2 regions of the Streptomyces sp. ADI95-16 genome follow, and region 1 is predicted to be linked to the other one. Evidence: predicted binding sites of a transcription regulator. Region 1 holds the regulator's gene; the other holds the start of a gene.
The links. Region 1 encodes HrcA, which represses chaperone genes, less so after heat shock. Its sites were predicted from a motif close to TTNGCACTCNGNNNNNCNGAGTGCNAA; they were not measured.
Positions count from the first base shown of each region.

Region 2: the regulator HrcA is predicted to act here: its motif matches at 3,072-3,098, upstream of groL (chaperonin GroEL).

Region 1 covers NZ_CP033581.1:3,000,154-3,004,979, forward strand. The annotation lists gene EES41_RS13145 (nitronate monooxygenase) at 1-652, opposite strand, end outside; gene dnaJ (molecular chaperone DnaJ) at 821-1,960, opposite strand; gene hrcA (heat-inducible transcriptional repressor HrcA) at 1,961-2,977, opposite strand; gene EES41_RS13160 (MBL fold metallo-hydrolase) at 3,145-3,870, shown strand; gene EES41_RS13165 (DUF3097 domain-containing protein) at 3,899-4,696, shown strand.
Region 2 covers NZ_CP033581.1:3,874,769-3,879,594, reverse strand. The annotation lists gene EES41_RS16960 (glucosyl-3-phosphoglycerate synthase) at 1-295, opposite strand, end outside; SAM riboswitch class I at 482-639, shown strand; gene thrC (threonine synthase) at 633-1,931, shown strand; gene EES41_RS16950 (MoaD/ThiS family protein) at 1,968-2,246, shown strand; gene EES41_RS16945 (cold-shock protein) at 2,663-2,869, shown strand; gene groL (chaperonin GroEL) at 3,260-4,826, shown strand, end outside.

The DNA of each region.
Region 1 (4,826 bases):
CCGCCGCGATGATCGGGAGGGCGACCCCTTCCCGTACCTGCGCGACCAGCGCGAGCAGCCCGACGCCGGCGGTGCCGTCGGCCTGCGGGTCGTCGCGGTGGGTGCCCTGGTGGCCGCCGGCCTCGACGCCCTGGACGCAGACGGCGTCGGCGCCCGCCTCCTGGGCGGCGCGGGCCTCCTCGACCGAGGTCACGGTGACGACGGTGTGCGTACCGGCCTCGCGCAGCCGGGCGAGGGCGGCGGGCGCGGGGCAGCCGAAGGTGAACGAGACGACCGGGACCGGGTCTTCGAGGAGGATGGCGAGCTTGGCGTCGTAGCCGTCGTCGCAGGTGCCGATGATGTCCTCGGCGGCGAGGGAGACCTCGTACCAGCTGGCCTCGCCCGCGAGCTGTCCGCGGTAGGCCTCGACGGCGGCCGGGTCGACGTAGCCGGTCTGCGGCATGAAGAGGTTCACGCCGAAGGGCCGCCGGGTCAGCCCCCGGGTCTGCTTGATCTCCTGGTACATGCCGTCGGCGGTCTTGTAGCCGCCGGCCAGGAAGCCCAGCCCGCCCGCTTCGCACACGGCCGCGGCGAGGGCGGGACAGGAGGCGCCGCCCGCCATGGGAGCCTGCACGATCGGGAACCGGTAGAGACCGTTCGGTGCGGAGGACATGGACTGCATCGTGCCATGTCCCGCTCACCGCACCGAATCACGGCATTCGCCTGGCATAGTCCGCTTCAGCGGCCTGGCGCGTTCGCGCCGGGCGCCCGGCGCGAACGCGCCGAACCCGGTCCGGGGCGTCCCCGGACCGGGCTCGTACGACGGTGACCGCGCTCGGCGTCAGCGGCCGTTGAACGCGTCCTTCAGACGGCTGAACAGACCCTGCTGGCCCGGCGCGAACTGGCCCATCGGCCGCTCCTCGCCGCGCAGCTTGGCCAGCTGGCGCAGCAGGTCCTCCTGCTGGGCGTCCAGCTTGCCCGGCGTGGTGACCTCGACGTGGACGATCAGGTCGCCCCGGCCGCCGCCGCGCAGGTGCGTCACGCCGCGCCCGTGCAGCGGGATCGACTGGCCGGATCCGGTGCCGGGCCGGATGTCGATCTCCTCCATGCCGTCCAGCGTCTCCAGCGGGCACTTGGTGCCCAGGGCCGCCGCCGTCATGGGGATGGTCACGGTGCAGTGCAGGTCGTCCCCGCGCCGCTGGAAGGTCGGGTGCGGCAGTTCGTGGATCTCCACGTACAGGTCGCCGGCGGGGCCGCCGCCGGGGCCGACCTCGCCCTCGCCCGCGAGCTGGATCCGGGTGCCGTTCTCGACGCCGGCCGGGATCTTGACCGTGAGGCTGCGGCGGGAGCGGACCCGGCCGTCGCCCGCGCACTCGGGGCAGGGGGTCGGGACCACGGTGCCGAAGCCCTGGCACTGCGGGCAGGGGCGCGAGGTCATGACCTGGCCCAGGAAGGACCGGGTGACCTGCGAGACCTCACCGCGGCCGCGGCACATGTCACATGTCTGCGCCGAGGTGCCGGGGGCGGCGCCTTCGCCGGAGCAGGTGTTGCAGACGACCGCCGTGTCGACCTGGATGTCCTTGGTCGTCCCGAAGGCCGCCTCGTCCAGCTCCAGGTCCAGGCGGATCATCGCGTCCTGGCCCCGCCGGGTCCGCGAGCGCGGGCCGCGCTGCGAGGACTGGCCGAAGAAGGCGTCCATGATGTCGGAGAAGTTGCCGAAGCCACCCGCACCGAATCCGCCCGCGCCACCGCCGCCGCCCGAGGAGGACAGCGGGTCGCCGCCGAGGTCGTAGACCTGCTTCTTCTGCGGATCCGAGAGGACCTCGTACGCCGCGTTGATCTCCTTGAAACGCTCTTGCGTCTTCGGGTCCGGATTCACATCCGGGTGGAGCTCACGCGCGAGGCGGCGGAAGGCCTTCTTGATCTCGTCCTGCGATGCGTCGCGGCGTACGCCGAGGACCGCGTAATAGTCCGTGGCCACTTACGACTCCGCCAGGATCTGTCCGACGTAACGTGCCACTGCGCGTACCGCTCCCATCGTTCCGGGGTAGTCCATGCGGGTCGGTCCGACCACGCCGAGTTTGGCGACACTCTCGCCGCCCGAACCGTAGCCGACCGAGACGACGGACGTGGAGTTCAGTCCCTCGTAGGCATTCTCATGCCCGATCTTCACGGCCATCCCCGACTCGTTGGCCTCGCCCAGCAGCTTGAGGAGCACGACCTGCTCCTCCAGCGCTTCGAGCACCGGCCTGATCGTCAGGGGGAAATCGTGTCCGAAGCGGGTGAGATTGGCGGTGCCGCCGATCATCAGCCGCTCCTCGGCCTCCTCGACCAGGGTTTCGAGGAGGGTGGCGAGCACGGTCGAGACCGTGGCCCGGTCCTCCGCCTCGAAGGATTCGGGGAGGTCCTGCACCAGCTGCGGCACGTCGGTGAACCGACGGCCGACGACCCGGCTGTTGAGCCGCGCCCGCAGATCGGCGAGGGAAGCCTCGCCGAAGGGGGTCTGGCAGTCGACGAGCCGCTGCTCGACCCGCCCGGTGTCCGTGATCAGTACGAGCATCAGCCGGGCCGGGGCCAGCGACAGCAGCTCGACGTGCCGGACGGTGGAGCGGGTCAGCGACGGGTACTGGACGACGGCGACCTGCCGGGTGAGCTGCGCGAGCAGCCGCACCGTACGGCCGACGACGTCGTCGAGGTCCACGGCGCCGTCGAGGAAGTTCTGGATGGCCCGGCGCTCGGGCGTCGACAGCGGCTTGACGCCCGCCAGCCGGTCGACGAACAGCCGGTAGCCCTTGTCCGTGGGGATCCGGCCGGCGCTGGTGTGGGGCTGGGCGATGTACCCCTCCTCCTCCAGCACGGCCATGTCGTTGCGCACGGTGGCGGGCGAGACGCCGAGCCGGTGCCGCTCGGTGAGCGCCTTGGAGCCGACCGGCTCCTCCGTCCCGACGTAGTCCTGGACGATGGCGCGCAGCACTTCGAGTCTGCGTTCGCTGAGCATCGCGCACACCTCCAGCTGTGATGCGTGGTCGTGGTCTCGGTCTTGGTACCGGCCCGTTTGGCACTCGGGGCATACGAGTGCCAGAGAACCCCCGGTCAGTGTACGGCCGGGTAGTACGCCGGAGGCAAGGGCGGTCGCTCGGGGGGTCGCCAGGGTAGCGTCACGGCATGGACGTCCGATGGGAAGAGGCGGGCTGGGAGCGGTTGACCGGGCGGGCCGGCCGGCGGCGGCTTCCGGTGTGGGACTGCACGGTGGGACTGGTGGTGGGGGACGATTCGGTCCTCCTCGTCGATCCCGGATCGTGCGTGCGCGAGGGCGCGGAAGTGCGGGCCGAGGCGGAGCGGCTGACCGGCCGCCGCGTGACCCATATCGCATTCACGCACGGCCATTTCGATCACGTGCTGGGCGGGGCCGCGTTCTCCGGGGCCGAGGTCTTCGGGGCGGTCGGGCTGGACGCGCTGCTGTCGGTGGGGCGCGACGAGCTGCGCGGGGACGCGGTGCGGCACGGGCTGGCGGAGGCGGAGGCCGCCGAGGCGGCGGACCTGCTGGCGGCGCCGAAGCACCTGGTGTCGGGCGAGTGGACGCTGGACCTGGGCGGGGTCCAGGTGCTGCTGGCGAACGTCGGCCCCGGGCACACCCGGCACGACCTGGCGGTGTTCGTGCCGGGTGCGCGGGAGGTGGTGTTCTGCGGGGACCTCGTGGAGGAGTCGGGCGACCCGTCGGCCGGCCCGGACGCGGTGCCCCGGCAGTGGCCCGCGGCGCTGGACCGGCTGCTGTCGCTGGGCGGCGACGACGCGCTGTACGTGCCGGGTCACGGAGCGGTGGTCGGCGCGGCCTTCGTGCGTGCGCAACGGGACACACTGCGGGCGCGGTTCGGCGTGTCGGAGGCGTGAGCACGGGCTCTCTCGTACCGTCGGCCGGATGCGCGAGTACTCCCCCGACCTGACCCCGCAGTGGAAGCGTGCCCGAGCCGTGCCGGAGGTGGCGGCGGACCCGGGCCTGGTGGTGGAGGTGGCCGGTACGGACTTCTGCGGCGCGGTGGTGGCCTGCGAGGCGGGCACGGTGACGCTGGAGGACCGCTTCGGCAAGCGGCGGGTGTTCCCGCTGGAGCCGCGCGGGTTCCTGCTGGAGGGGGCGGTGGTCACCCTGACGCGCCCGGCGCGGGGGCCGGCCGCACCGGCCCGTACGGCGTCGGGCTCGGTGGCCGTGCCCGGGGCGCGGGCGCGGGTGGCGCGGGCGGGCCGGATCTACGTCGAGGGGCGGCACGACGCGGAGCTGGTGGAGCGGGTCTGGGGCGACGACCTGCGGATCGAGGGCGTGGTGGTGGAGTACCTGGAGGGCATCGACGACCTTCCCGCCGTCGTCGCCGATTTCGCCCCGGCCGCGGACGCCCGTCTCGGCGTCCTGGTCGACCATCTGGTCCCGGGCTCGAAGGAGTCCCGCATCGCGGCGTCGGTGACCTCCCCGCACGTCCTGATCGTGGGCCACCCGTACGTGGACGTCTGGCAGGCGGTGAAGCCGTCGGCCCTGGGCATCGCGGCGTGGCCGGTGATCGGGCCGGGCCAGGACTGGAAGACGGGCATCTGCCGGGCGCTGGGCTGGCCGGAGAGCACCGGGGCGGCCTGGCAGCACATCCTGTCCCGCGTGACGTCGTACAAGGACCTGGAGCCCACCCTCCTCGGCGCGGTGGAACACCTCATCGACCACGTCACGAGCTGACCCGGCCGCGCGGGGCGCGGCCGGGGGCCCGCTCGGGCTCAGCGCGGGGTCAGCGCGGGTCAGCGCGGCTCAGCGCGGGTCAGCGCGGCTCAGCGCGGCTCAGCGCGGGTCGGCGCGGGTCGGCGCGGGG
Region 2 (4,826 bases), 870 kb from region 1:
TCTCGTCGCGGTGCACCACGCGGGCGCCCGCCTTGGCCGCCACCTCCGCCGTCCGGTCCGTGGATCCGGAGTCGACCACCACCAGCTCGTCCACCAGCGGAACCGGCAGCCCGTCGATCAGATCGCGCCGGATCACCGACACGATCTCCCCGACCGTGGCCTCCTCGTCGAGCGCGGGCAGCACCACGCTGACCGTGGTCCCGGCCGCCCGTTTCCGCTCCAGCAGCTGGTCGAGCGGTCGGTCGGCTGCGGACCAGGAGCGGTCGGCCAGCCAGCGCTCCACCTCTTCCAGCACGTTCTGCACTCCCTGGTTCATCCGTGGGTTTCGTCCGAAAAGTGATCCATCTCGCGGTTCGGACGGCTGTCTCAACCATCCGCACCTTCGGTTACAGTCTTGAACAACGCGAAGGACCACCGCATGCCGGGGTCCCCGCGCACAAATGCCCGGACGCGCCATGGAGCGCGCGCACCGGTGCCATACCGCTCATCCAGAGGGGCAGAGGGACACGGCCCGTTGAAGCCCCGGCAACCCTCCAGTCGGTTCTCGCGATCGCTCACACGGCGACACCAGCGAGGTCCCCGGCTAGGGAAGGTGCCAATTCCGTCTCATGGCGAAGTGCGCCATGGGGAAGATGAGGAGAAAGGGCCTCGCCATCATGGCTGCACAGACTGTTGCCACCTCTGTCGATCTCGGACCCGCCACCGGCCTTTCCTGTCGCGAGTGCGGTACCCGCTTCGAACTCGGTCCCATCTTCGCCTGCGTGGAGTGCTTCGGGCCGCTCGAAGTGGCCTACGACCTCCCGACCGGCGACCCCGAGGCCCTGCGGGCCGCGATCGAGGCCGGCCCCGCCAACATCTGGCGCTACGCGCCGCTGCTGCCCGTCCCGGCGGACGTCGCCTCCAAGCCCAGCCTGAACCCGGGCTTCACCAAGCTCGTGGACGCCCGGAACCTGGCCAAGGAGCTGGGCGTCACCGGCGAGCTCTACGTCAAGGACGACTCCGGCAACCCGACGCACTCCTTCAAGGACCGCGTCGTCGCCATCGCCGTCGAGGCCGCCCGCGCCTTCGGCTTCACCACCCTGTCCTGCTCCTCCACCGGCAACCTGGCCGGCGCCGTCGGCGCCGCGGCCGCCCGCGCCGGCTTCCGCTCCTGCGTGTTCATCCCGCACGACCTGGAGCAGGGCAAGGTCGTCATGGCCGGTGTCTACGGCGGCGACCTCGTCGGCATCGAGGGCAACTACGACGACGTCAACCGCTTCTGCTCCGAGCTCATCGGCGACCCGCTGGGCGAGGGCTGGGGCTTCGTCAACGTCAACCTGCGCCCGTACTACGGCGAGGGCTCCAAGACCCTCGCTTACGAGATCTGCGAGCAGCTCGGCTGGCGGCTGCCCGACCAGATCGTCATCCCGATCGCGTCCGGCTCGCAGCTCACGAAGATCGACAAGGGTCTCCAGGAGCTGATCAGGCTGGGACTCGTCGAGGACAGGCCGTACAAGATCTTCGGCGCCCAGGCCGAGGGCTGCTCCCCGGTCTCCACCGCCTTCAAGGACGGCCTCGACGTGGTCCGCCCGCAGAAGCCGGACACCATCGCCAAGTCGCTGGCCATCGGCAACCCGGCGGACGGCCCGTACGTCCTGGACATCGCCCGCCGCACGGGCGGCTACGTCGAGGACGTCAGCGACGAGCAGGTCGTCGAGGCCATCAAGCTGCTCGCTCAGACCGAGGGCATCTTCGCCGAGACCGCGGGCGGCGTGACCGTCGGCGTGACGAAGAAGCTCATCGAGAACGGGCAGCTCGACCCGGCGCTGACCACCGTGGTCCTGAACACCGGTGACGGCCTCAAGACCCTGGAGGCGGTGGCCGCGGACAGCGGGCAGAGCGCCACCATCCGCCCGAGCCTGGACGCGTTCCGCGCCGCCGGCCTGGCCTGATCTCCGTCCTCCCGCACCCGGAAAGGCAGTAGCGCCATGAGCGTCAACGTCCGCATCCCCACCATCCTGCGCACCTACACCGGCGGCCTGGCCGAGGTCGCGGCCGAGGGCGCCACCCTGGCCGAGGTCATCGCGTCGCTGGAGCGGAACCACCCGGGCATCGCCGCCCGCGTCCTGGACGACCAGGGCAAGCTGCGCCGCTTCGTGAACGTCTACGTCAACGACGACGACGTGCGCTTCGAGGGCGGCCTGGAGGCGGTCACGCCGGACGGCGCGGGCGTCTCGATCATCCCCGCCGTCGCGGGCGGCTGCTGACCCTTCACGGCTTCCCCGCCGCTTCTCCAGGTGGCACGCGTAAACGAAATTGCCCCCTCCGCTAATAAGCGGAGGGGGCAATTCTGCTTGGTTGGGCGCGGTAGAGTTGGGGAAGTCCCCTCCGCTGTTCTTGCCCGCCGCATATGTACGGGCCGCGTGAGGGTTGACATTCAGTCAATATGCGGGCGCGGTATGGGGCATTGGCGAGATTTGCCCGGCCCGACTTGCCCGGGAAGATGCCAGATTTTCACTCTATTTCAATCTTTATCCCTGGCCGGAATTCTCGTCGGATTGACCTGTTGCAGACAGCAGCGGTGCGGATACATTCAGCCCCGGTCGAGGCGTTCCGGCGCAAGTTCTGACCCGGGTCCGCGAAGTGCGGTCCTGCGCAAGGGCCAGTAATAGGGGAGTTAGGCATGGCTCAGGGCACCGTCAAGTGGTTCAACGCGGAGAAGGGCTACGGCTTCATCGCGGTCGACGGTGGTGCGGATGTGTTCGTCCACTACAGCGCCATCCAGATGGACGGATACCGCACCCTTGAAGAGGGTCAGCGGGTCGAGTTCGAGATCTCGCAGGGCCAGAAGGGTCCGCAGGCGGACATGGTCAAGCTCGCCGCCGGCTAGTCCGAGAGCGATCGACCACCGACGCACTTACATACGAGGGGCCCACCTCCCGGAGACGGGAGGTGGGCCCCTCGTACGTCTGCCCGGCGCGACGCCGGGGCCGTGCCGGTGCCGGGCCGGTGCCGGGCCCGGAGCCGTCCCGGTGGCCGGGCATTGCCTCAAGCCGCTTGCACTCGGAGGGGTCGAGTGCTAATCATTGGCGTTAGCACTCTCCTGGTGAGAGTGCTACTAAGACGAGGACCGGGCCGGTGAGGCCCGCAGGGTCCGGCGGGAAGGAACCGCCGGGCACGCAGGCCGTCCGTCGCGGGCGCGGGCGCGGTCCGGAGCAATCCAGCCTCCCCTCACGCCTGGCGGCGTAGGGGGAACCCCAGTCCTGGAGGACCACTTCAGATGGCCAAGATCATTGCGTTCGACGAGGAGGCCCGGCGCGGCCTCGAGCGTGGGATGAACCAGCTCGCCGACGCCGTCAAGGTCACCCTTGGCCCCAAGGGTCGCAACGTCGTCCTTGAGAAGAAGTGGGGCGCCCCCACGATCACCAACGATGGTGTCTCCATCGCCAAGGAGATCGAGCTCGAGGACCCGTACGAGAAGATCGGCGCCGAGCTGGTCAAGGAAGTCGCCAAGAAGACGGACGACGTCGCCGGCGACGGTACGACCACCGCCACCGTTCTCGCCCAGGCGCTCGTCCGCGAGGGCCTGCGCAACGTGGCGGCCGGCGCCAACCCGATGGCCCTCAAGCGCGGCATCGAGAAGGCCGTCGAGGCCGTCTCCGGCGCCCTGCTGGAGCAGGCGAAGGATGTCGAGACCAAGGAGCAGATCGCTTCGACGGCCTCCATCTCCGCCGCTGACACCCAGATCGGCGAGCTCATCGCCGAGGCCATGGACAAGGTCGGCAAGGAAGGCGTCATCACCGTCGAGGAGTCCCAGACCTTCGGTCTGGAGCTTGAGCTCACCGAGGGCATGCGCTTCGACAAGGGCTACATCTCGGCGTACTTCGCCACCGACATGGAGCGTATGGAGGCGTCGCTCGACGACCCGTACATCCTGATCGTCAACTCCAAGGTCAGCAACGTGAAGGACCTCCTTCCGCTGCTGGAGAAGGTCATGCAGTCCGGCAAGCCGCTGCTGATCATCGCCGAGGACGTCGAGGGCGAGGCCCTGTCGACCCTGGTCGTCAACAAGATCCGCGGCACCTTCCGCTCGGTCGCCGTCAAGGCCCCGGGCTTCGGCGACCGCCGCAAGGCCATGCTCGGTGACATCGCCATCCTCACGGGCGGCACGGTCATCTCCGAGGAGGTCGGCCTCAAGCTGGAGAACGCCGGTCTCGACCTGCTCGGCCGCGCCCGCAAGGTCGTCATCACCAAGGACGAGACCACGATCGTCGACGGTTCCGGTGACAGCGACCAGGTCCAGGGTCGCGTCAACCAGATCCGCGCCGAGATCGAGAACTCCGACTCGGACTACGACCGCGAGAAGCTCCAGGAGCGCCTCGCGAAGCTGGCCGGCGGCGTGGCCGTCATCAAGGCCGGTGCCGCGACCGAGGTCGAGCTCAAGGAGCGCAAGCACCGCATCGAGGACGCCGTTCGCAACGCGAAGGCGGCCGTCGAGGAGGGCATCGTCGCCGGTGGTGGCGTGGCCCTGCTCCAGGCCTCCGCGGTCTTCGAGAAGCTTGAGCTCACCGGTGACGAGGCGACCGGCGCCAATGCCGTCAAGCTCGCGCTGGAGGCCCCGCTCAAGCAGATCGCCGTCAACGGTGGTCTTGAGGGTGGCGTCGTCGTGGAGAAGGTCCGCAACCTGACCGTCGGCTGGGGCCTGAACGCCGCGACCGGCGAGTACGTCGACATGATCGCCGAGGGCATCATCGACCCGGCGAAGGTCACGCGCTCCGCTCTGCAGAACGCCGCGTCCATCGCCGCGCTGTTCCTGACGACCGAGGCCGTCATCGCCGACAAGCCCG